DNA from 4 places in the Pseudomonas cichorii genome. Region 2 is predicted to be linked to each of the others. Evidence: riboswitches for the same ligand, from Rfam matches in the RefSeq annotation. Region 2 holds a riboswitch; each other region holds the start of a gene.
The links. A riboswitch is a leader RNA that binds a small molecule or an ion and turns the genes downstream of it on or off. The one in region 2 is predicted to bind cobalamin.
Positions count from the first base shown of each region.

Region 1: linked by a shared signal. The riboswitch ahead of KGD89_RS14040 (TonB-dependent receptor) and the one ahead of KGD89_RS11240 (CbtB domain-containing protein) in region 2 are both predicted to bind cobalamin.
Region 3: linked by a shared signal. The riboswitch ahead of KGD89_RS10290 (ABC transporter substrate-binding protein) and the one ahead of KGD89_RS11240 (CbtB domain-containing protein) in region 2 are both predicted to bind cobalamin.
Region 4: linked by a shared signal. The riboswitch ahead of cobO (cob(I)yrinic acid a,c-diamide adenosyltransferase) and the one ahead of KGD89_RS11240 (CbtB domain-containing protein) in region 2 are both predicted to bind cobalamin.

Region 1 is NZ_CP074349.1:3,362,282-3,367,916, reverse strand. It holds gene KGD89_RS14045 (ABC transporter ATP-binding protein) at 1-532, opposite strand, end outside; gene KGD89_RS14040 (TonB-dependent receptor) at 585-2,714, opposite strand; cobalamin riboswitch at 2,823-3,028, opposite strand; gene KGD89_RS14035 (TonB-dependent siderophore receptor) at 3,093-5,498, opposite strand; gene KGD89_RS14030 (FecR family protein) at 5,580-5,635, opposite strand, start outside.
Region 2 is NZ_CP074349.1:2,538,348-2,543,982, reverse strand. It holds gene cobN (cobaltochelatase subunit CobN) at 1-2,734, opposite strand, end outside; gene cobW (cobalamin biosynthesis protein CobW) at 2,738-3,802, opposite strand; cobalamin riboswitch at 3,911-4,112, opposite strand; cobalamin riboswitch at 4,170-4,384, shown strand; gene KGD89_RS11240 (CbtB domain-containing protein) at 4,480-4,665, shown strand; gene KGD89_RS11235 (CbtA family protein) at 4,677-5,381, shown strand; gene KGD89_RS11230 (cobalamin biosynthesis protein) at 5,362-5,635, shown strand, end outside.
Region 3 is NZ_CP074349.1:2,308,434-2,314,068, reverse strand. It holds gene KGD89_RS10315 (ABC transporter ATP-binding protein) at 1-576, shown strand, start outside; gene KGD89_RS10310 (ABC transporter ATP-binding protein) at 587-1,351, shown strand; gene KGD89_RS10305 (oligogalacturonate-specific porin KdgM family protein) at 1,485-2,207, shown strand; gene KGD89_RS10300 (FadR/GntR family transcriptional regulator) at 2,274-2,999, opposite strand; gene KGD89_RS10295 (FadR/GntR family transcriptional regulator) at 3,110-3,826, shown strand; cobalamin riboswitch at 3,846-4,048, shown strand; gene KGD89_RS10290 (ABC transporter substrate-binding protein) at 4,182-5,195, shown strand; gene KGD89_RS10285 (FecCD family ABC transporter permease) at 5,192-5,635, shown strand, end outside.
Region 4 is NZ_CP074349.1:4,455,508-4,461,142, reverse strand. It holds gene KGD89_RS18890 (C40 family peptidase) at 1-289, shown strand, start outside; gene KGD89_RS18885 (C40 family peptidase) at 374-919, shown strand; gene KGD89_RS18880 (PQQ-dependent sugar dehydrogenase) at 986-2,305, opposite strand; cobalamin riboswitch at 2,410-2,631, shown strand; gene cobO (cob(I)yrinic acid a,c-diamide adenosyltransferase) at 2,724-3,335, shown strand; gene KGD89_RS18870 (cobyrinate a,c-diamide synthase) at 3,346-4,641, shown strand; gene bluB (5,6-dimethylbenzimidazole synthase) at 4,638-5,288, shown strand; gene cbiB (adenosylcobinamide-phosphate synthase CbiB) at 5,285-5,635, shown strand, end outside.

The DNA of each region.
Region 1 (5,635 bases), 820 kb from region 2:
AGCGCGGATCAAGATGGTTGGTGGGCTCGTCGAGGATCAGCAGACCGGGCTGTTGCACCAGTGCGCGGGCCAGCAATGCGCGCTGTTTTTCGCCGCCCGACAATGACACGAACGAGTGTTCGCTGAGCCCTTGCAAGCCCACCTGATTCAAGGTCTTGTCGATCAGGGCAAGGTCTTCGGCGCTTTCGCCGTCGAACCAGCCCTGATGAGGTGTACGCCCCATGGCCACGACATCCTGCACGGTCAGGCCGAACTCCTGAGGAAATTCTTGCATCATCACGGCCATGCGCTGAGCGCTCCAGCGGGGTGTCTGTTGCCAGATATCCTGCCCGTCGAGGTGCAGCGAGCCGCTGTCCGGTTCGTTGAAACGGTAGGCGCAGCGCAACAGACTGGTCTTGCCACTGCCATTGGGGCCGATCAGCCCGACGAATTCGCCTTGCCCGATGTGCAGGTCGATGCCTTCAAGCTGCCAGTGTTGGCCCTGGCCCTGTGGCGCAGTCCAGTTCAGGCGGTTGATATTCAGGGTGGACATGCTCGATTTCCGGGTTGGCTGGCGACAGGTTGTATGCTTGCCGCCAACTGGATCAGAAGCTGTAATCAGCCGTGACGAAGAAGGAGCGAGGTTCGCCCATCAGCCACTGCTGCCCGTTGTTGTACTGCGACGCGGCGTAGCGGCGGTCGAGCAGGTTGTTCAGTTGCAGGCCCAGACGCACATCGCGCTGCACCTGCCAGCCCAGATTGGCGTCCAGCACCGTGTAGCCTGGCACTGAGGTGGTATTGGCGGTGTTGGCATAACGCTCGTCTACATAGCGCAGGCCCATGCCGGCATCCAGCGTTTCGTTCAGCGCCTTGTTCAGCCACAGATTGGCGGTGCGGCGCGGGACGTCGGTGGGGCGATTGCCGGCGCGGGACACGACCTGCCCAGAAACCGTCTCATCGAAATCATCGTACTCGGCACGTACCACCGAGGCGTTGGCCGACACGTGCCAGTCATTGGCAAGGGCCAGTTCCAGAGAAGCTTCCAGGCCGTCAGATGACTGTTGGCCGACCTGTTGGGTCAGGCGGGTCACCGGGTCGATGGCCAGGAGTTTTTTCTTGACGATGTGATAGGCCGCCAGGGTCCATTCGCCACGTCCATCCCAGAACTGCTGCTTGAGGCCGAACTCGGTCTGTTTCGCTTCGGTCAGGTCCATCTGCTGCTGGGTCGGGTTCATGCTGATAAGGTTGCTGACGCCGTCTTCACTGGTGGAGTACTGGCCATACAGGGACAGTTGATTGGTCACAGCGAACACCAGCCCGGCGCGCCAGTTGCCGCCGGTGAGGCTCCGGTCGCTACGGCTGTCGGCACGCTGGTCATAGCGGTCGATGTGGTTCTGGTCGCGGCGCACGCCGGTCACCAGCGACCAGCGCTCGGACAGTTGCAGGCGGTTTTCGGCGAACACGGCAAAAGTGCGCGTGGTGCTTTCGGCCAGTGGCCGGAATGCCGACTGGCTCTGGAAGTCGCCGGATGCCGGGCTCCATGGATCGATGAAGTCGCCGCCGACATCGTTGTAAGGCGAGTTGTTGCTGACGTCGAAGCGGATTCTGTTGTACTCGGCTCCAATCACCGTGCGGCTGTCCAGGCCGAACAGCGAATGGTTGAACGTGAAACTCTGGCGGTCGCCGATCTGCTCCTGGTCGTGCTTGATCTCCAGGTAGTCGCCACGCAACAACTGACCCTGAGCGCTGCTCCAGCTATAGACTTCGGCGTTGCGCCAGTGGCGGCGGCTCTTGATGTAGTAGAGCTGGTTGCTGGCGCTGACGTTATCGTTGATGGCCCAGTCGGTGTTCAGGCGGGTCCATTCATCGTTGTAGCGTTGCACGGCATTGCGCAGGTTGTAGTTTTTGTCGCGCAGGCTGTCGCGGTATCGGCCATCGATCAGCGGTGTGCCGAAGTAGTTCATCGGCTCGCTGTCGCCACGTTCGTGGGCGAGGGTGAAGCTCAGGTCGTCGGTGGCTTGCCAGCGCAGGGCTGCGCTCATGGCCAGGCTGCGGGAATTGCCGTTATCGACCCAGCCATTGCTTTCCTGCTGGTTCAGGGTAAGGCGATAGCTCAGGGTATCGCTCAGCGAGCCGCCGCTGTCGAGGCCCAGTTGCTGGCGGTCATTGGAGCCGTAGCCCAGGCGCAGGCGATTGCGGATTTCGCCCTCGAAAGGCTTTTTCGGTACCACGTTGATAACGGCTCCGGTTGCGCCTTCGCCATAAAGCACCGAAGCCGGGCCACGGATCACGTCGATACGCTCGACCATGAACGGATCGACCGGGAAGGTCTGAGTGCCGGCGCCGGTGTACAGGCGCGAGCCGTCGAACAGGGTCATGACCGAGGAATGCCCGGTGAAGCCGCGAGCGGATAGCGCTGTATTGCCATCACCGGGCGTTGCGATGCTGGTGATGCCCGGCGAGCGGCTGACTGCATCTTGAACGGTCAGGTTATTGCGGCTTTCGAGGGGCTGGCTGTCGAGGCTACTGGTGCTGGCGGGTGTTTCCAGCGCCGTAAGGTTCAGGCGCGAACCGCTGGGTGTCGGGGTTGCCAGATCGGTTACTGGCGTATCGGCGCTGCCAGTGATTGCGACCGAGGGCAGTGCCAGGGTTTGTGAGTCAGCGGCCAATGCATGGGACGAAAGCGCCAGACAGGGAAGCAGGCTCAGGGATTGAAGCAGAAAAGAACGGGACATGCGATTCCAGCCAATCAGGAATGAATGAATCCCGGAGGGAACAACGCATAGGGAATCGCAGGCGCAAAAAGCCCGCGAAGACCGGCCTGCGCCCGCCCACCGCGGGTTTGCCAAACAAGGTTGCAGGCCGGTCTCCGGGCTTGCGAGGGTCATGAAACATTCACCTTCCCATGCCTTGGCACAGTGGTATTTTGAATGCTTCGCTCGCTTACCGTTGCGGGGGCAGCGCCGGACTGATCACAGAGAGTGACGCACCGGCTTCCCGTTTAATCCCATGCACGGCGGCATGGGACACCTGAAACTGGCGCGCATCAAATCATTGAAGCTGGAAAGCGTCAATGGCTGATGTTGGTCGAGCGTTAGGGGTTTCGCGAAGACTTACCACCGATAACTGACCGCCCCCACCACACTACGGGTATCGCCATAGCGGCATGAGTTGGCGCAGTACAGGTATTTCTCGTTGGTGAGGTTCTGTGCCTTGGCGCTGACTTGCCAGTTGTCGTCCAGGTCATAGCTGATTCGTGCATCGAACAAGGCGTAGGCCGGGATCTTGCGATCCGTGACGCTGGGCGTGGTGTGGGTGGTGCCGACATAGCGCACGCCGCTGCCCACTGACAGGCCCTTCAGGCCCGCCGAGGCGAAACGGTAATCCAGCCACAGCGAGGCATTGTGATAAGGCGTGCCTTCGATGCGCGACCCTTCGAGCACTTCATCGTTGTCCTCGATGATATGGGCGTCGGTATAGGCATAGGCGGCGTTCATGGCCAGTTGTGGCGTCAGTTGAGCCTTGGCTTCCACTTCAAAACCGGTGCTGCGTTCCTTGCCGGTCTGCTCGTCGAAGTCCGAGCCTGCAATGGAGGTGATGACGTTGCTCTGGGTCAACTGATAGACCGCCGCGCTGATCATCATCTCGCGACCTGGAGGCTGGTAGCGGATACCGATTTCATATTGCTCGCCTTCGGTGGGCAGGAAGGCATCGCCATTGGCATCGGTGCCGGAAGAGGGCAGGAAGGACTGGCTATAGCTGATATAAGGCGCCAGACCGTTTTCGGCCAGATAGACCAGCCCGATGCGCCCAGTGGCCTTGCTGTCGTCGGTGCTGCTGCGCGAGTCGTTGCGGTAGTTGCGGGTGCTGTTGTCAGCCCAGTCCTGGCGCATGCCGATCATCAGAAGCCAGCGGTCATCGAGTTTCAGCTGTTCCTGCAGGTAAATGCCGAGTTGATGGCTGTGCAGGTCGGAGCCACTGTCGATGTTACGGTTCACGGCAGGCAGGTTGCCATAGACCGGGTTGGCAAGGTCCAGCGCCGGTGCGCTGCCGCTGAAGCGGTGGCTGTCGTAGGTCTTGCGGTAGTAGTCCAGGCCGCCCAGCAGGGTATGTTTCCAGCGCCCGTTTTCCAGATCCAGTTGCAGGCTGGTGTCAGAGGTCCAGCCGGTGGCAATGTCTTCGCGTGAGTTGTAAGTGCGCGACAGGCTCGACAGATTCGCGCCGCTGATCCGGCTGTTGTTCAGGGTGATGTAGTCATAGTCGGTGCGGGACTCGAAGTAGCGGGCCGCGTGACGCAATTGCAGGTTGTCGTTCAGGCGCTGCTCGAACAGATAGCCGAAGGTCTGCAAGGTGCCATCGTAATCGTCGAAATCCGGCTCGCCCGCAAACAGGTCATAGGGCACTTTGTAGCCCGGCGTTGAGCTAAAGGTGGTGATGTCATAGCGCATGGGCGGCGTCAGGCTGGTCTGTGTGCGCTGATGACTGGCGAGCAGGGTCAGGCGGCTGTCGTCGTTGATCTGCCAGGTCAGCGCGGGGGCGATGTAGTGCTTGTCATCGTCGATGGCGTCGTACTGGGTGCCGCTGTCGCGCACCAGGGCAGTCAGCCGATAGCTGAAACGGCCTTCGTCATCGATGCGGCCACTGTGATCGGTGGAGAGTTGCTGTCGATCATGATTGCCGTATTCCAGATTGATTTCATGCAACGGGTCGAGCGTGGGACGCTTGCTGATGGCGTTGATCAGCCCGCCGGGCGCCAGTTGGCCATACAGTACGGAGGATGCGCCCTTGAGCACTTCCACACGTTCCAGCCCGTAAGGTTCCTGACCCCCTTCAAACTGGGTGCTCTGCATTTTCATGCCGTCGCGCATTACGCCGCCTGTGCGTGGGCCGATATCGAAACCGCGCATGCGGTAGTCGTCGGCCACGCGGCTGTAGCCGTTCGGCTGGCTGATCACACTGGTGTTGTAGTTGAGGGCGTCGGCAAGGCTGTCGTGTTTGCGCGACTGCATTTCTTCACGGGTAATCACCGACACCGACTGGGGAATCTCCAGCAGGGAGGTGTCGGTCTTGCTCACGGTTGCACTGCGTTGTGCGACCCAGCTGTGAGCCGGTCCCCAGGCGTCTTGTTCATGGCTGGCCGCACTCACCGTGATATCCGAGAGTTCCATGGCCGAAGTCTCGGGGCGCCGCTCAATGCTCAAGGTGCCGCTGGGGGTGATGCTCAATTGCAGGGGCAAACCTCGCAGCACCTCGCTCACCGCCTGCTCGACGCTGTAGCGACCGCGTAATGGCGCGGCTGTCAGGCCGCGAGTCAGCGTTGCGTTAAACGCAATGTTGCGCCCGCTCTGGCGAGCGATGCTGGTCAGGGTTGCATCCAGAGGGCCGGCTGGCAGATCCAGGTCCATGAGTTGCTGGCGGGCGTTTGCGGGCTGGGCGGGATCATCGGCCACGCTGTCCAGCGTGGTGAACGCCAGGGCAAATGCCAGCGGTGTCAGGGTCAAGCGCAGTGGTCGGTGCATGGCAGCATTTCCCGTTTGGGTAGTCGATGCCAGCTATGTGACGCGAGCGGCCTGGAAATTAAGGGGGTATGAAAAATATTTTCAGCGCAGGCTGATGTGCGTCCACCAGCCGAAGCGTTTCTCGACTTTTACCGGCA
Region 2 (5,635 bases):
GCATGGTGGCCGTGCCCCAGACCGACAGGCCGAGCTGGCGCAAGTGGTCGCCATGATCCTGAAGATGGCGCTCCAGCAACAGGTTGGCCGATTGAAAACCGATTCGCCAGGCCGTGGTAGTCGGCAGGTTGCGCACATCCACGGTAAAGAAGTTGCGGCCCGTGGGCAGCACGTCCAGCCGCCCGCGACTCGGCGCACCGCTCGGGCCGGCTGGCACGAATCGGCCACTCAGGGCATCCAGCAGACCGCGCATCTCTTCGGGACCGCAGGCATCCAGACGCGGGGCGACCACATTGCGAAGGCTTTCGAGAACCAGTGTCAGTTCAGGATGATCCGGCAGATCGTCAATCGCCTCTTCGTTCACGATGCGTTCGATCAGAATCGCGGCATACAGCTCAAGCCGCTCCCGGGTATCGCCCGTGGTGCGCCATGGGTCGTCACTCACTACCAGCAAGACGGACGGACGCGGACCGTTCCAGGGCTCGGCCAGCTCGCAATCCAGCGGGTCGAAATCCAGCGCCAGAGCCTTGGCCAGCACCCGCAGCACACTCGACTGCGCACCACGGCCATCGCCACGGGGAATGCGCAGCAGTGCCAGCAGCGTGTCGATACGCAGACGGCCTTGGGGGGATTGACCGAAAACATGCAGGCCATCGCGGATCTGCGACTCCTTCAAGTCACACAGATAGGTGTCCAGACGCGGCAGCCAGATTGCGGCGTCGGCGTCGCTGTCGATGGCGTCGTCCAGCGCCAGTTCACGGTCAATACGGGTTTCACGCACCAGCTTGAGAATGTCCCGTTGCAGTTCCTGCGCCCGGCGCGGGTCGAGCAGTTGCGCCTCGTAGTATTCGTCAGCCAGCCGCTCAAGATTGCGCAGCGGGCCGTAGGTTTCGGCACGGGTCAGGGGCGGCATCAGGTGGTCGATGATGACCGCCTGGGTACGGCGCTTGGCCTGGGCACCCTCGCCTGGATCGTTGACGATAAACGGGTAGATATTCGGCATCGCGCCCAGCACTGCATCAGGCCAGCAGTCTTGAGACAGACCGACGCCCTTGCCCGGCAGCCACTCCAGGTTGCCATGCTTGCCCACATGCAGCACCGCATGAGCGCCATACGCCTTGCGCAGCCAGAAGTAGAACGCGAGATAACCGTGAGGCGGCACCAGATCGGGGTCGTGATAGACCGCACTGGGGTCCACCTGATAACCACGGGCAGGCTGAATGCCGACAAAGGTCAGGCTAAAGCGGATACCGGCAATCATCATCCGCCCGCTGCGGAACATCGGGTCGTTCTGTGGCGCGCCCCAGCGTGCATTTACCGCATCGCGACTGGCCTGGGGCAAGTCATCGAAGGCATCAAGGTACTCGTCCAGCGCCATGCTTTGCTGGCAAGGACGCAGGTCGATGCTGTCCAGATCGTTGGTGACGCCACCCAGCAATTGCTGAATCAGCGCGGTGCCGCTTTCGGGCAACGGTGCCAGCGGATAGCCCTCGTCCTGCATGGCGCGCAGTATATTCAGCGCCGCTGCAGGTGTGTCGAGCCCTACCCCGTTGCCGATCCGGCCATCGCGGGTCGGGTAGTTGGCCAGGATCAGCGCTACCCGCTTGCTGGCATTGGGCAGTAGCGCCAGTTCGATCCAGCGTCGTGCCAGTTGCGCGACGAAGTCCATGCGCTCGGGATGGGCGCGATAGCACACCACGTCCGACTGGCTGCGCTCGCTGCGCCAAGCCAGATCCTTGAAGCTGATGGGCCGGCTGATGATCCGCCCGTCCAGTTCCGGCAAGGCAATGTGCATCGCCAGATCCCGCGCCCCAAGACCTTGCTCGCTGGCCTGCCAGGCGGGCTGGTTGTCCTGAGCGCAGATGGCCTGGATCACGGGCACATTGCGGCGAAACGGTCGCAGATGCGGCGCTTCCGGGCTGGACTGGGCAAAGCCCGTGGTATTGAGGATCAGCCCGGCTTCGACTTCATCCAGCCAGTCCTCGACCATGGTCAGGCAACCCGGCTCCTTGAGACTGGCCAGCGCAATCGGCAAGGGATTGAGCCCTTGAGCCTGCAAGCGCTCGCAGAACACATCGATGAAACCGGTATTGGCCGCCTGCAAGTGGGAGCGGTAGAACAGCAGCGCAACCACCGGATGCCCCGGTATCCAGTCTGCCTGCCAGTCCGGCAGCGTGGCCGTCGCTTTGCGCGGATGATAGATGGCCGTGCGTGGCAGTGGCTGAGGCTCGGCCCATGGGTAATCGCGCTCAAGCCAGCTGCTGGCCATGCAACGATAAAGATCCAGCGCATTCTGCAAGCCGCCCTGGCGCAAGAACTGCCATAGCCGGTCACGCTCCTCGGCAGGCACAGTGCTCAGATCGCTCAGCTCTGGATCGGGACGATCATCCCCCGGCACCAGAATCACCTGCACACCACGAGCTGCCAGCTCCATCAAGCGCTCGACACCGTAGCGCCAGTAGCCAATGCCGCCATGCAGGGAAATCAGAATGACCCTGGCGTGGCGCAACACCTCATCGACGTACAAGTCCACCGAGGCGTGATTCTGCACCTGCATCGGATTGGCCAGACGCAGGCTCGGGTAGTCGTCGGGCAGTTGCTGAGCGGCTTCGGCCAGTAACGCCAGGCTCGAATCGCCGCTGCAGAGAATCACCAGCTCGGCCGGCGTCTGTCCCAGGTCGGCAATGCTGTCGTCGGGTACGAAACCGCCCGGCTGGGTTCTCAGTAAATGCATGGATCAGCCAGCAATCGCAGCATTGAGTTGCGCTTCCAGCGCCACGGCATCCAGCTCCTGGCCGATCAGCACCAGATTGGTGATGCGCTCCTCATCGGCACGCCAGGCGCGGTCGAAATGCTTGTCGAAGCGTGTGCCCACGCCCTGGATCAGCAGGCGCATCGGCTTGCCTGGAATCGCGGCGAAACCTTTGACCCGCAGAATGCCGTGCTTGACCACCAGTTGCGTCAGGGCATCGAGCAGCACGCTTTCGTCGGCCTGTGGCAGTTTGATGGAAATCGAATCGAAAGCATCGTGATCGTGGTCGTCATGATCTTCATCGTCGTGATGGTCATGGTGAGTCTTGCGACCATCGATGTGCAGTTCCGACTCGGCACCGATGCCCAGCAACACGTTGATTGGCAGACGGCCACTGCTGGCTTCGATGACCTTGACCGCTGGCGGCAGTTCTTCGGCGACTTCGGCACGTACCGCCGCCAGGCCTTCGGCGTCGATCATGTCGGCCTTGTTGAGGATCACCAGATCAGCGCTGGCCAGCTGGTCAGCGAACAGTTCATGTAGCGGGGATTCGTGGTCAAGGTTCGGGTCGAGCTTGCGCTGGGCGTCCACTTGATCCGGGAAAGCCGCGAAAGTACCTGCTGCAACGGCCGGGCTGTCGACCACTGTTATGACCGCATCGACGGTGCAGGCGTTGCGGATTTCCGGCCACTGGAAAGCCTGGACCAGCGGTTTTGGCAACGCCAGACCCGAGGTTTCGATAAGGATGTGGTCCAGGTCGGCGCGACGCGACACCAGTTCGCGCATCACCGGGAAGAACTCTTCCTGCACCGTGCAGCACAGGCAACCGTTGGCCAGCTCATACACCCGGCCAACAGCTTCCTCTTCGCTGCAACCGATGGTGCATTGCTTGAGGATTTCGCCGTCGATGCCCAGCTCGCCGAACTCGTTGACGATCACCGCGATACGACGCCCTTCGGCGTTATCGAGCATGTGCCGCAACAAGGTGGTTTTACCCGAGCCCAGGAAGCCGGTAACGATGGTGACGGGAAGTTTGGCCAGTGTTTTCATCGGATGCCCTTTGGCAATACGGCGGGCAAGCAGGACGAGATCCGTGCACTGCGCACGGATCGATTCGCCACCGGATCACCCCGCCCGGTTGTAGTGAGAATTCGTGGGCCTGTGGCCCGGTTCGAGGCAGGTCTCCTGGCTTACGGCGGCGTGTCGGCAGGACAGGCATTCATCGCGCCTTCCCGCTCGCGCAGTGGCCATGCAATGAAATCACCGTTTACAGTTGCGGGGGCAGCTGCGGCTTGAACCGCATTCCCGTCTTAGCCCGACCTTTTGCACAAGGTCGAGAACCTCAAGTGCGCAAGGCTACGCAGAGGTCGAAGGCAGGTCAATCGTTCAGATTGACGTTCACGGGCCGCCATGCTCTCCTACACAACTTGTTACGGGTGCCCCTCACGGGGTGAAACGGGAAACCGGTGCGCTCATTTGTCCATGAGTCAGTCCGGTGCTGCCCCCGCAACGGTAAGCGAGAGAGGATCAGAACCACTGTGCCACGGCATGGGAAGGTGATCCTGAAGGCGTCGAGGCTGAATATCGACACCCCTCGCGAGCCCGGAGACCGGCCCGATACTGACTCAATGACACACCCGCGGTGGGCGGGCGCAGTTGAAGCCTTCTGACCTCCGTCAGCAGGTTCCTGTGCGCATGCCCGCCTGTCGAAACCAGAGGGAAGCGCCATGTCCACCATCAGCAGCAGCCAGTCGAGCACCACCACGTCCACCCAGGCCCAACGCCTGACCGCCGCCATCAGCGCTGCGATTCTGGGCGCCTGCCTGGTGTACTTCGCCGGTTTCTCGCACATTGCCGCCGTTCACAACGCGGCCCACGACACCCGCCACAGCGCCGCCTTCCCTTGCCATTGAGACCTGACGCCATGTTCAAGCGAATCATTCAGACGGCAGGTTTCAGCGGTCTGCTGGCGGCATTGCTGCTGACCCTGCTGCAAAGCTTTTGGGTTTCGCCCCTGATTCTTCAGGCCGAAACCTTTGAAAAGGCACCCGCCGAACACGTGCATGAACATGACCACGCCGATGCTTCCGCCGCAGGGCACAGCCACGACGAAGAAGCCTGGGAGCCGGAAGACGGCTGGCAGCGTATTCTCTCCACGACCGGCGGCAATCTGGTGGTCGCGGTAGGTTTTGCCTTGATGCTGGTGGCGCTCTACACGCTACGCGCACCGGGTCGCACCTCTCAGGGCGCATTGTGGGGGCTGGCCGGTTTTGCGGTCTTCGTCCTGGCGCCGACACTGGGCCTGCCACCGGAATTGCCGGGGACAGCGGCTGCCGACCTGAACCTGCGCCAGTACTGGTGGATCGGGACTGCGGCCTCAACGGCGGCGGGTCTGGCCTTGATCGCTTTCGGCCAGAACTGGCTGCTCAAGGTGCTGGGCGCGGCTATTTTGGTTGTGCCGCATCTGATTGGCGCGCCACAGCCATTGACTCATGAGAGCCTGGCTCCCGAAGCTCTGGAATCGCAGTTCATCCTGGCTTCGTTGCTGACCAACGCATTGTTCTGGGTCGCTCTGGGCCTGATCAGCGCCTGGCTGTTCCGTCGCAACAATGCCGACCTGCACGCCTGATCACGGCACCGGGCAATCCGGCCCTGCCCTTGTGGCAGGCCTGGGTTGCCAGCGCGGCTGCCCGGCAGCGAGCCTGCTGGAACTGATCGAAAGCAGCCTGAAAGCCCACGACCTGGAAATCGGGGCCATCACTGCCCTCGCCTCCATCGACCTCAAGCAGGACGAACCGGGCTTGCTGGAATTGGCCAAACAGCTGTCCGTTCCGCTGATATTCTTCAGCGCGTCACAACTGGCAGAATACGAACCGCAACTGA
Region 3 (5,635 bases), 230 kb from region 2:
GGCCGGCGCATGTCGATGATCATGCAAGACCCTAAATACTCGCTGAACCCGGTGATCAAGGTCGGCGAACAGATTGCCGAGGCCTATCTGGCCCATCACAAGGTTTCAGCACAGGAGGCCCGCGAGCGCACGCTGGACATGCTGGCCAAGGTGCATATCCGCGACCCGGCACGGGTTTACGATCTCTACCCCCACGAGGTTTCCGGCGGCATGGGGCAGCGGATCATGATTGCCATGATGGTGATCACCGATCCGCAGGTAATCATCGCCGACGAACCCACCTCGGCACTGGATGTCTCGGTCCGCCGCCAGGTGCTCAACGTGCTGGAAGAACTGGTCAGCGAACGTGACCTGGGGCTGATTTTCATCAGCCATGACCTGAATCTGGTGCGGCACTTCTGCGACCGGGTGCTGGTGATGTACGCCGGACGGGTGGTGGAATCCCTGGACGCCAGCGAACTGGACCACGCCCGCCACCCGTACACCCAGGGCCTGCTCGCCGCCCTGCCCAGCCTGGATCGTCCGCGCGCCAGCCTGCCGGTCCTGCAACGCGATCCCCTTTGGCTCACCCACTGAGAATGATCCCATGGCAATGATCAGAGTCGATTCACTGAACCTGAGTTTTGGTACTGGTCCAGGACTGAATCAGGTGCTGCGTGACGTTAACCTGCATGTCGCAGAGGGCCAGTCGTTCGGGCTGGTTGGCGAGTCGGGTTCGGGCAAGACTACGGTCCTGCGCTGCCTGGCCGGGCAATACCAGCACTGGACCGGCAGCCTGAGCGTGGCCGGCCGGGCGGTAAGCCGTCATCTGGACGCCAGTCATTACCGGACCGTGCAGATGGTCTTTCAGGACCCCTATGCTTCGCTGCACCCGCGCCACACCATCGATGCAGCGCTCAAGGAGCCCCTGAGCATCCATCGCATCGGCGAGCGCGACAAAAGAGTCTGCGAAGTGCTGTCACGGGTTGGTCTCAATGAAAGCTTCCGCTTTCGCTATCCGCATCAACTGTCCGGTGGTCAGCGCCAGCGTGTCGCCATCGCCCGGGCATTGATCCTGGAACCCCGCGTCCTGCTGCTGGATGAACCCACCTCGGCGCTGGACGTTTCCGTTCAGGCCGAAATCCTCAATCTGCTGGCCGACCTGCGACAGCAACAAGGCCTCACCTACCTGATGGTGACGCACGACCTGGGCGTCGTGGCGCACCTGTGCGACCGGGTTGCCGTGATGCAGCAAGGCCAGGTGCTGGAAACCCTCGACAGCAGCCAGTTGGTCAACAATCAGGCGCAGCACGAGTACTCCCGATTATTGATCCAGGCCAGCCGCGACATGGACGTGCGCCTCACCGGCTGAGCGGTCGTCGCCTGACGGCCTGAAAAACCGAACCCCGCTGACAGCGTGACCCCAGGCCATGACGGCTACGGGATTCGGCTGCCTGCGATTTGCTCCAACACACCCAGAACTTCAATCAAACAAGAATAAAAAAATGAAAAAATCAATCGCTCTGCTCTCCCTGTCCGCCCTGTTGCCATCTGCCTGGAGCTATGCCGACAGCGGCTATATCAACTATCGACATCAATACGCGGAAAGCACCCGCATGCACTCCGACCGGGTCAAGTTCGGCACACGCCTGGACAGTGGCTGGGGGTTTGAAGGTGAGCTGAAGTACAAGACTGCGGGTGACCGTCAGGATGTGGCCTTCGACAATACCGTCGGCAACGGCCATGAGCTGACGATCAGCTATCAGCACAAACTCAACGACAGATGGACTGTAACGCCTTCCCTGGCACTGGAAAGCATCGAGAAGTCCACGTCTTACAAGACGGGCATCAAGGTCGGTTACAAGGTGAACGATGCGCTGAGCATTTCAGGCCGTTACCGCTATGACTCGATCAAGCTCGACCGTGACAAGATCAACGAATCCATGCCCGACAACGCGATGGATAACCAGTCGATCAACCGCTATGACATCTGGATCAACTACTCGACCAAGGGGCCATGGACTTACGAGTACCAGCTCACCTATTTCGATGCGGACTATATCCGCTACGACAACGGCACCAGCGATTACGAACAGAATGCGGCATTCAAATATCGCTGGAGCAAACAATGGGTGCCGTTCTTCGAGATCGGCGATATCAAGGTCGATTCCGAGGATGACAAACGCCAGTTGAGATTACGGGTCGGGATTCAATACAACTTTATGTGATTGCTTCATCATCCTTTCGCGACTGAAGTCGCTCCTCGCAGGAGCGACTTCAGTCGCGAACAAGCCCTACTCGCTATGAGTACGCCGCAACCGGATGCGGCTGCCGTTGAGGTGCAGGTACATGGCCGAACGGGCCGCATCCACATTACCTTCGGCAATCGCGTTGTAGATCTGTCGATGTTCGGCATTGATCCCGGCCAGATAAGCACTGCGATCACTTTGCCCGGTGTAGGCGGAATTCATGCGGGTACGCGGAATCAGCTTGGTGCCCAGGTGTTTCATGATGTCGATCAGGTACGCATTGCCCGAAGCCTTGGCGATCTTGAGGTGGAACTGGAAGTCGGCATTGATCGTGGTCCCGGATTTTTCCGGCCCTTCGAGCAGCGCATCAAAGGCCCGCTTGAGTTCCAGCAAGGTTTCAGGGCTGCGACGTTGCGCAGCCAGCCCCGCCGCTTCGACCTCCAGGCTGATGCGAAACTCCAGCAGATTCAGCACATCGGACAAGGTCGCAATGGTCGCCGGCCCAACCGAAAAACCTTCAGGTGGCGGCATATCCAGCACAAAGGTGCCGACCCCATGGCGCGTCTCCACAAGCCCGGCGGCCTGCATCCGCGAGAGTGCATCGCGAACCACTGTGCGGCTGACGCCCTCGGCCTCCATGATATGGATTTCAGAAGGCAGCTTCTCGCCACGCTGGAGCACACCATCGCGCATCCGCTGGGCAAAGCGGTCGACCAGTGTTTCGGCAAGACGACGATGGTTTTTCTGCGAAGAAAGGACGTTGTCCGACATTGCAGCCTCAATTCGATCGAATGCCACAGTATAGGCTGCGATACCGACACAAAACACACCATGACTGCGGTTATACTCAGCAACCCGACACGGACCCGATCAGCCCGCCTATGGAACACCCGTCATCCCCTACAGGACGCCGCTCCAGCCTGACCCAGCAACTGGTCGCCGAGTTCTCGCGCAAGATCCGCGAGGGCGAGATCAAAAGTGGTGAAAAGCTGCCGACCGAGCAGGTCATCATCCGGGAAACGGGTGTCAGCCGTACGGTGGTTCGCGAGGCGATGTCGCGCCTGCAGGCCGAAGGGCTGGTGGAAACCCGCCATGGCATCGGGACCTTTGTGGTCGATGCTTCGCGTCCACGGGATTTCCAGATCCCGGAAACCCTGTCCGGCAGCCCTCCCGATGCAGCGGCCATCATCGAACTGCGCCTGAGCCTTGAACCGGAATCCGCCGCTCTCGCCGCACAACGGCGCACGCCGGAGCAACTGGAAGCCATACGCAAGGCGCTAGACGAGTTGCATCGCTGCGACCGGAACGAAACCGATACGACCCAGGCCGATTTCGAGTTTCACCGCAGTATCGTGCAATGCACCGCCAACAGCTTCTTTACCGATGTCATGACCCAACTGGGCAACAGCATTCTGCCCAGGGCACGGATCGGTTTCGGCAATGTGCCGACGACTCGGCTCATGGATGACCCGCACATCCAGCAGCGCGAACAGGAGCAGATCTACTCGGCTATCGCCCATCAGGATCGCGATGCGGCCAGGGCGGCGATGCGCCTGCACCTGATCAACTGCCTGCAACGCCTTCGCGCAAAGGATTAGCCACTAAAAGGCTTATCGTTTACCATCGCGCCCCGTCGGTTTCCGAGAGGAACTAACAGGGAATTCGAGGGCCTCGCACCTGCGCAGCTCAAACGAAACTGCCCCCGCAACTGTAGGCATCGAGCCAACTCCATCATGGCCACTGGGTAGTTCATTCCCGGGAAGGCTGGAGTCAGGTGATGAAATGCCAGTCAGGAGACCTGCCGACCTGCAACTTCACTGACCGGCGGGGTGTCCGGGAAGGACATCCGCGCGCCGGTTCATGGCTGCCTTGCCCTGCCTTCGGCGCAGTGCCGGGGATGTGTTTCCTGTCTGTACATTGCGCCCTGCACGTACGAAACGGAGATCGCATTACATGTCACTGCCCCGCCTTGCCGCCCTCATCGCCGGTCTGAGCCTGTCCACCCTGAGCCTTGCCGCTCCCACTCAATACCCGCTCACTGTCGAAAACTGTGGCATGAAGCTGACGTTCGAGCATGCGCCGCGCAAGGCAGTGACCATCGGCCAGTCCGGGACCGAAATGCTTCACGAACTGGGGCTGGGCGACACGCTGGTAGGCACTTCGCTGTGGTTCAACGATGTGCTGCCGCGCTTCAAGGCGCAGAACGACAAGGTCGAACGTCTGGCGGACAACGACCCGAGTTTCGAGGCCGTCATCGGCAAGCGCCCGGAACTGGTGGCCGTCCAGCTTGAATGGATGGTCGGAGCCCAGGGCGTGGTCGGTACCCGCCAGCAGTTTCATGACTTGAAGATCCCGACCTACATCATGCCGTCCGACTGCGAAGGCAAGGACAACCTGGTAGGCGCTGATGGCACACGCCTGGAGCCCTTCCGCATCGACACCATCTACAAGAGCATCGAACAGCTCGCCCAGATATTCGACGTACAGGATCGCGGCCAGCAACTGGTTGCAGAGCTGCGCAGTCGTCTGGCCCATGCAGTCGCCAACGTCAAACAGAACAAGGAGCGGGATGTGTCCGCAGTGTTCTGGTTCTCCAGCGCAGACATCGATATCGACCCTTATGTGGCAGGCCGCAAAGGCATTCCGGACTTCATGCTCAATAACCTGGGCATGCGCAATATCGTCGAGTCCGATGAAGAGTGGCCGACCGTGGGCTGGGAAACCATCGCCAAGGCCAATCCCGACATTCTGGTGATCGCACGTATGGATCGCCGTCGTTTTCCGGCCGACGACTACCGCAGGAAACTCGAATTCCTCAAGTCCGACCCGGTGACCCGCAATATGGACGCGGTCAAGCATGACCGTATCGTGATCATCGATGCCGATGCCATGCAGGCCAGCATCCGGCTGTTTACTGGCATCGAAGAACTGGCCGAAGCCGCCAATCGCTACAACGCCGCTCAATGAAGCTGGCCACTGCGCTCGGCCACATACTATGGGTGACAGCAGTTCTGCTGCTGGCCATCGTGGCGGGCGCTGCCATCGGTGAAACCAGCATCAGCCTGCCGGTGGTCTTCCAGGTGCTGGCGAACAAACTGTGGGCGGCCGGGTACGTGCTCGACCCCATCGATGAGGGGATTGTCTGGAACTATCGCCTGACCCGCTCCATCGTGGCAGCGGCCTGTGGCGCGGGGCTGGCGATTTCCGGTGTGGTGCTGCAATCGTTGCTGCGTAATCCGCTGGCCGATCCATACCTGCTGGGCATCTCCGCCGGCGCCTCGACGGGCGCTGTGCTGGTGGCGATTCTGGGCCTGGGCGCCGGAGCCATTTCCATGTCGGCGGGAGCCTTCGCCGGAGCGGTGGCGGCCTTCTCGCTGGTCGCCCTGCTCGCACGCTCTTCCCACGGC
Region 4 (5,635 bases), 1.9 Mb from region 2:
CAACGTGAATGCGCCTCTGGTGTCGCGCAATGACCTCAAGCCCGGTGACCTGCTGTTCTTCAGCACCCGTGGTCGCGGTCGTGTGAGCCATGCAGCCATTTACCTGGGTGACGATCAGTTCATCCATTCCAGCAGCCGCCGTAGTGGTGGTGTGCGCATCGACAGTCTCGATGACGCCTACTGGAGCAAGACGTTCATCGAGGCCAAGCGTGCTCTGGCAATGGCTCCTTCCAGCGAGCCTGTACAGACCACTGCCATGACATCGACTACACTCAAGCGCCATAAATGATGCAGTGCGCAGACAGGCATGAGCCTGTCTGCATTTTCAGCTTCTCGGCAGTGTTGGCCGCATCCAGATCAGGTTGTTGTGGTTATGTCGATTACGTTACGTCTGGCGGTCATTTCCATCGCAGCGTTGCTGGGTGCATGTGCCAGCTCGCCACCTCCTCAGCCCCGTGTCGTTCAGCGCCCGGTGCTTTCTGCTCCCCCGCAAATTCTCTCTCAGGCTGCCGAAGACGTACTGTTTCGTGCGCTCGGGCTGGTCGGCACGCCTTATCGCTGGGGCGGCAACACGCCTGATTCGGGTTTCGATTGCAGTGGCCTGATCGGTTATGTCTATCGTGACGCGGCGGGTATCTCGTTGCCACGCTCGACTCGCGACATGATTGTGATGGGCGCGCCGAATGTCGGGCGTGAGCAGCTGCAATCCGGTGATCTGGTGTTCTTCGCCACTTCCGGTGGCTCGCAGGTTTCCCATGCGGGCATCTATGTCGGAGAAGGCCGCTTCGTACATGCCCCGGCGACCGGTGGCACCGTGAAGCTGGACAGCCTGGACAAGCCGTATTGGCAAAAGGCCTATCTCAACGCCAAGCGCGTGATCCAGCCCTCGAACCTGGCGCAAAATACCACCGCCCCTTAGGAGCAAATTCAGTCGCAAAGCTCTTTTTCGTGAGTGAATTCGCTCCCACGGGGCAGGGTGATGCGCTTATTTCGCTGACGTCACCCGCCAGATCTTGTTGCCCACATCATCCGCCACCAACAATCCGCCATGCTGGTCATTGACCACGCCCACCGGACGGCCCTGGGCTTTTTCGTCTGCACTCAGGAAGCCGGTCAGTACATCCACGGGTGCGCCATTGGGTTTGCCGCCGCTGAAGGGGATGAACACCACTTTATAGCCGCTGTGTGGCTTGCGGTTCCATGAGCCGTGCTGGCCGATGAACAGGCCTTCGTTGAACGGAGCTGCGAGCGTCTTGCCGTCGGCGAACACCAGCCCCAGCGATGCGGTGTGCGGGCCGACTGCATAATCGGGCGATATGGCCTTGGCGACCAGTTCCGGTTTCTGCGGTTTGACCCGCTCATCCACATGCTGGCCGTAGTAGCTGTAAGGCCAGCCATAGAAGCCGCCATCCTGCACCGAGGTCACGTAGTCAGGTACCAGGTCGCTGCCGATCTCGTCACGTTCGTTGACGGCGGTCCACAACTTGCCGGTGTTGGGCTCCCAGTCCATGCCATTGGGGTTGCGCAGGCCCGAGGCGAAAATCCGGTGCTGGCCGGTGGCAGCGTCCACTTCCCAGATCGCGGCGCGGCCTTCTTCCTGGTCCATGCCGTTTTCGCCGACGTTGCTGTTGGAGCCGACCGTCACGTACAGCTTGCTGCCGTCCTTGCTGGCAATCACGTTCTTGGTCCAGTGGTGATTCAGCGTGCCGCCAGGCAAGTCGACGACCTTGGTGGCCTGGGCGCTGATGGAGGTCTGGCCGGTTTCATAAGGGAAGCTGATCAGGCGGTCGGTATCGGCCACGTAAAGCTTGTTGCCCACCAGCGTCATGCCGAACGGCGAGTTGAGGTTTTGCAGGAAGACTGTGCGGGTTTCGGCCACGCCGTCGTGGTCCTTGTCGCGCAGCAGGGTGATGCGGTTGGCGCTGGGCACACCGGCTCCGGCGCGGCCCATGACTTTTTCCATGACCCAGCCGCGTACGCCTTTGGAGTCGTCAGGCTTGGGTGGTGAATTGGTTTCCGCGACCAGCACGTCGCCATTGGGCAGCACGTACAGCCAGCGCGGGTGATCCAGGCCTTCGGCAAAGGCGGCGACCTGGGTGCCGGGCGCGGCGACCGGTTTGGCGTTCTTTTCCCAGCCCACGGCAGGGGCGATATTGACGGTGGGGATCAGGGTCTTGTTCGGTTCGGGCAGTCTGGGCGAGGGGCCGGTGCCATCCGAGACTTGCAGCGTCGAAGACTCGCCGCAGGCTGTGAGGCCTCCTGCAACCAGAAGCAGCAAGGCAAGCCGGGGTCTGAGTGTGAACATGCCGATCTCCATAACGGTCAGTGGCCAGATAAAGATAGGAGGGACCTGAACTGTCGAGGTTCAATCCTCTTGTGTCGATTGACGCTCCCAGCCCAACCCTCTACCCTTCGCGGCTTGTTTCAGGTGCTTTGCAATCCTCGATTGGCAGAGTGAAACAGGGAAGCCGGTGAGGACGCCTTGCAACTCCGATCCCGGCGCTGCCCCCGCAACGGTAAATGAGTCAAGACTGCGCTCGATGCCACTGTGTCCCAGGACACGGGAAGGCGCGCAGGCCAGGCAGATGCCTGCTCATGAGCCCGGAGACCGGCCTGATCCACTCAACAGCATCACGGCGGGCGATGCTCTGCGCAGGGCTTTGCCGTGCTGCCTGATGCTGTCCTTCCGTCTGCTTTCGCGTGCCCTCTAGCGGAGAGCTGAGATGAACGAATCCCCCGAACGTGACGAACGTCATCTGGCGCGCATGCAGCGCAAGAAGGCGGTAATGGACGAGCGCATTGCCAGCGCTCCAAACGAGTGTGGCCTGCTGCTGGTGCTGACCGGTAATGGCAAGGGCAAGAGCAGTTCGGCATTCGGCATGCTCGCCCGGGCCATGGGTCACGACATGCAGTGTGGCGTGGTGCAGTTCATCAAGGGCCGCAACAGCACCGGTGAAGAGTTGTTCTTCCGGCGTTTCCCCGAGCAGGTGCGCTACCACGTGATGGGCGAGGGGTTCACCTGGGAAACCCAGGACCGCCAGCGTGATATCGCCGCCGCCGAAGCCGCCTGGGACGTTTCCCGTGAAATGCTTCGTGACCCGAGCATCGGTCTGGTGATCCTCGATGAGCTGAATATCGCCCTCAAGCATGGCTATCTGGATCTGGAACACGTACTGAGCGACCTGCAGGCCCGGCCACCGATGCAGCATGTGGTGGTGACCGGCCGTGGCGCCAAACCCGAATTGATCGACCTGTCCGATACCGTTTCCGAGATCGGCGTGGTCAAGCATGCGTTCCAGGCCGGAATCCGTGCGCAAAAAGGCATCGAGTTGTGAGTAACCCTGTATGAGAGCGCCGCGTCATTGCCCGGCAGTATTGATTGCCGCGCCCGCCTCCGGGCAGGGCAAGACCACGGTCACCGCTGCGCTGGCACGCCTGCACCGTAACCAGGGCCGCAAGGTCCGGGTGTTCAAGTGCGGGCCTGACTTTCTGGACCCGATGATTCTGGAGCGGGCCAGCGGCGCGCCGGTTTACCAGTTGGATCTGTGGATGGTGGGCGCCGACGAAAGCCGACGCCTGCTGTGGGAAGCCGCCGCCGAGGCGGACCTGATCCTGATCGAAGGCGTCATGGGGCTGTTCGACGGTACGCCATCGAGTGCCGATCTGGCCCGCCACTTCGGCGTGCCGGTGCTGGGCGTGATCGACGGCACGGCCATGGCCCAGACCTTCGGAGCGCTGGCGCTGGGGTTGGCGCGTTATCAGTCGGACCTGCCGTTCGCCGGAGTGCTGGCCAACCGGGTAGGCACCGTGCGTCATGCGCAGTTGCTCGAAGGCAGCCTGACGGAGGGCCTGCGTTGGTATGGCGCGCTTTCCCGTGAAACCGGTATCGAATTGCCGAGTCGTCATCTGGGCTTGGTGCAGGCCAGTGAACTCAACGATCTGGACCTGCGCCTGGACGCTGCCGCCGATGCGCTGGCCAGCACCTGCGACGTGCTCTTGCCGCCTGCCGTGACCTTCAATGCGCCGGACCCTGTACCTGCCGAACCCTTGCTGGCCGGTGTGCGTATCGCCATCGCCCGTGACGAGGCCTTTGCTTTTGCCTACGGGGCAAGCCTGGAACTGCTGCGAGCCATGGGCGCGGAGCTGTCGTTCTTCTCGCCGATCCGCGATAGCCACTTGCCTGAGGCTGACAGCCTGTATCTGCCCGGTGGTTACCCTGAGCTTCATCATGCGGCGCTGGCCGAAAACGCTCCGATGCTGGCGGCGATTCGTGCTCATCATCAGGCGGGCAAGCCGATCCTGGCCGAGTGCGGCGGCATGCTGTATCTGCTCGATGCCCTGACCGATGTCGAAGGCCAGCGGGCAGAGCTGGTGGGCCTGCTGAAGGGGGAGGCGGTGATGCAAAAGCGTCTGGCGGCTCTGGCCCTGCAAGCGGTCGAGTTGCCTGAAGGCTTGCTGCGCGGACACACCTATCACCACTCCCTGACCAGCACCGAGTTGCAGCCCATTGCCCGTGGCGTCAGCCCCAATGGCGGACGAGGCGCAGAGGCGGTGTACCGCGACGGGCGTCTGACGGCTTCCTACGTGCACTTCTATTTCCCTTCCAATCCTCAGGCGGTTGCGGCGCTGTTCACACCATGACCGATCAGGCGTTCAGTCTCCAGGAGCGGGCCGCGGTCTATCGGGCAATTGCCGAGCGCCGCGACATGCGTCACTTCAGTGGCGGCAGCGTGGCTCCCGAGTTACTTGCGCGTTTGCTTGAAGCTGCGCATCAGGCTCCCAGTGTCGGCCTGATGCAGCCTTGGCGTTTCATTCGTATCAGCGACCCGGCATTGAGGGCGCAAATGCAGGCCCAGGTGGAAGAAGAGCGGGTACGTACTGCCGAAGCCCTGGGCGAGCGTGCCGACGAGTTCATGAAGCTCAAGGTCGAGGGCATCAGCGATTGTGCCGAAGTGTTGGTGGCCGCGCTGATGGACGATCGGGAGAAGCATATTTTCGGTCGTCGGACCTTGCCGGAAATGGACATGGCGTCCTTGTCCTGTGCGATCCAGAACCTGTGGCTGGCCTCCCGTGCCGAAGGGCTGGGCATGGGCTGGGTGTCGCTGTTCGATCCTCAGGCGCTGGCCAGCCTGCTGGGCATGCCCGAAGGCGCAAAGCCCCTGGCGATTCTGTGCCTGGGGCCGGTAGAAGAATTTTACCCGGCACCGATGCTGGTGCTGGAAGGCTGGGCGCAAGCGCGGCCACTCAATGAATTGCTGTATGAGAATCAATGGGGAGTGAGTCCATGAGTGTGGCGCTGTTGAGCGTTGCCGGGGTAGCGCTGGATGCGTTGCTCGGCGAGCCGAAACGCTCACATCCGCTGGTGGCGTTCGGTCGTCTGGCTGACCGTATCGAACAGCGTTTCAATTCCGGCGGACGTGGCTGGCGCAGTCATGGCGTCACGGCCTGGTTTCTGGCTGTGGTGCCTTTGACGCTGCTGGCAACCATCCTCAGCTGGCTGCCCTATGTCGGCTGGCTGGTGGAGATTCTGGCGCTGTATTGCGCGCTGGGGCTGCGCAGCCTGGGCGAGCATGTGGAGCCGGTTGCCCAGGCCCTGCGTTCGGGCAATCTGGATGAGGCGCGTCGGCGGGTCGGT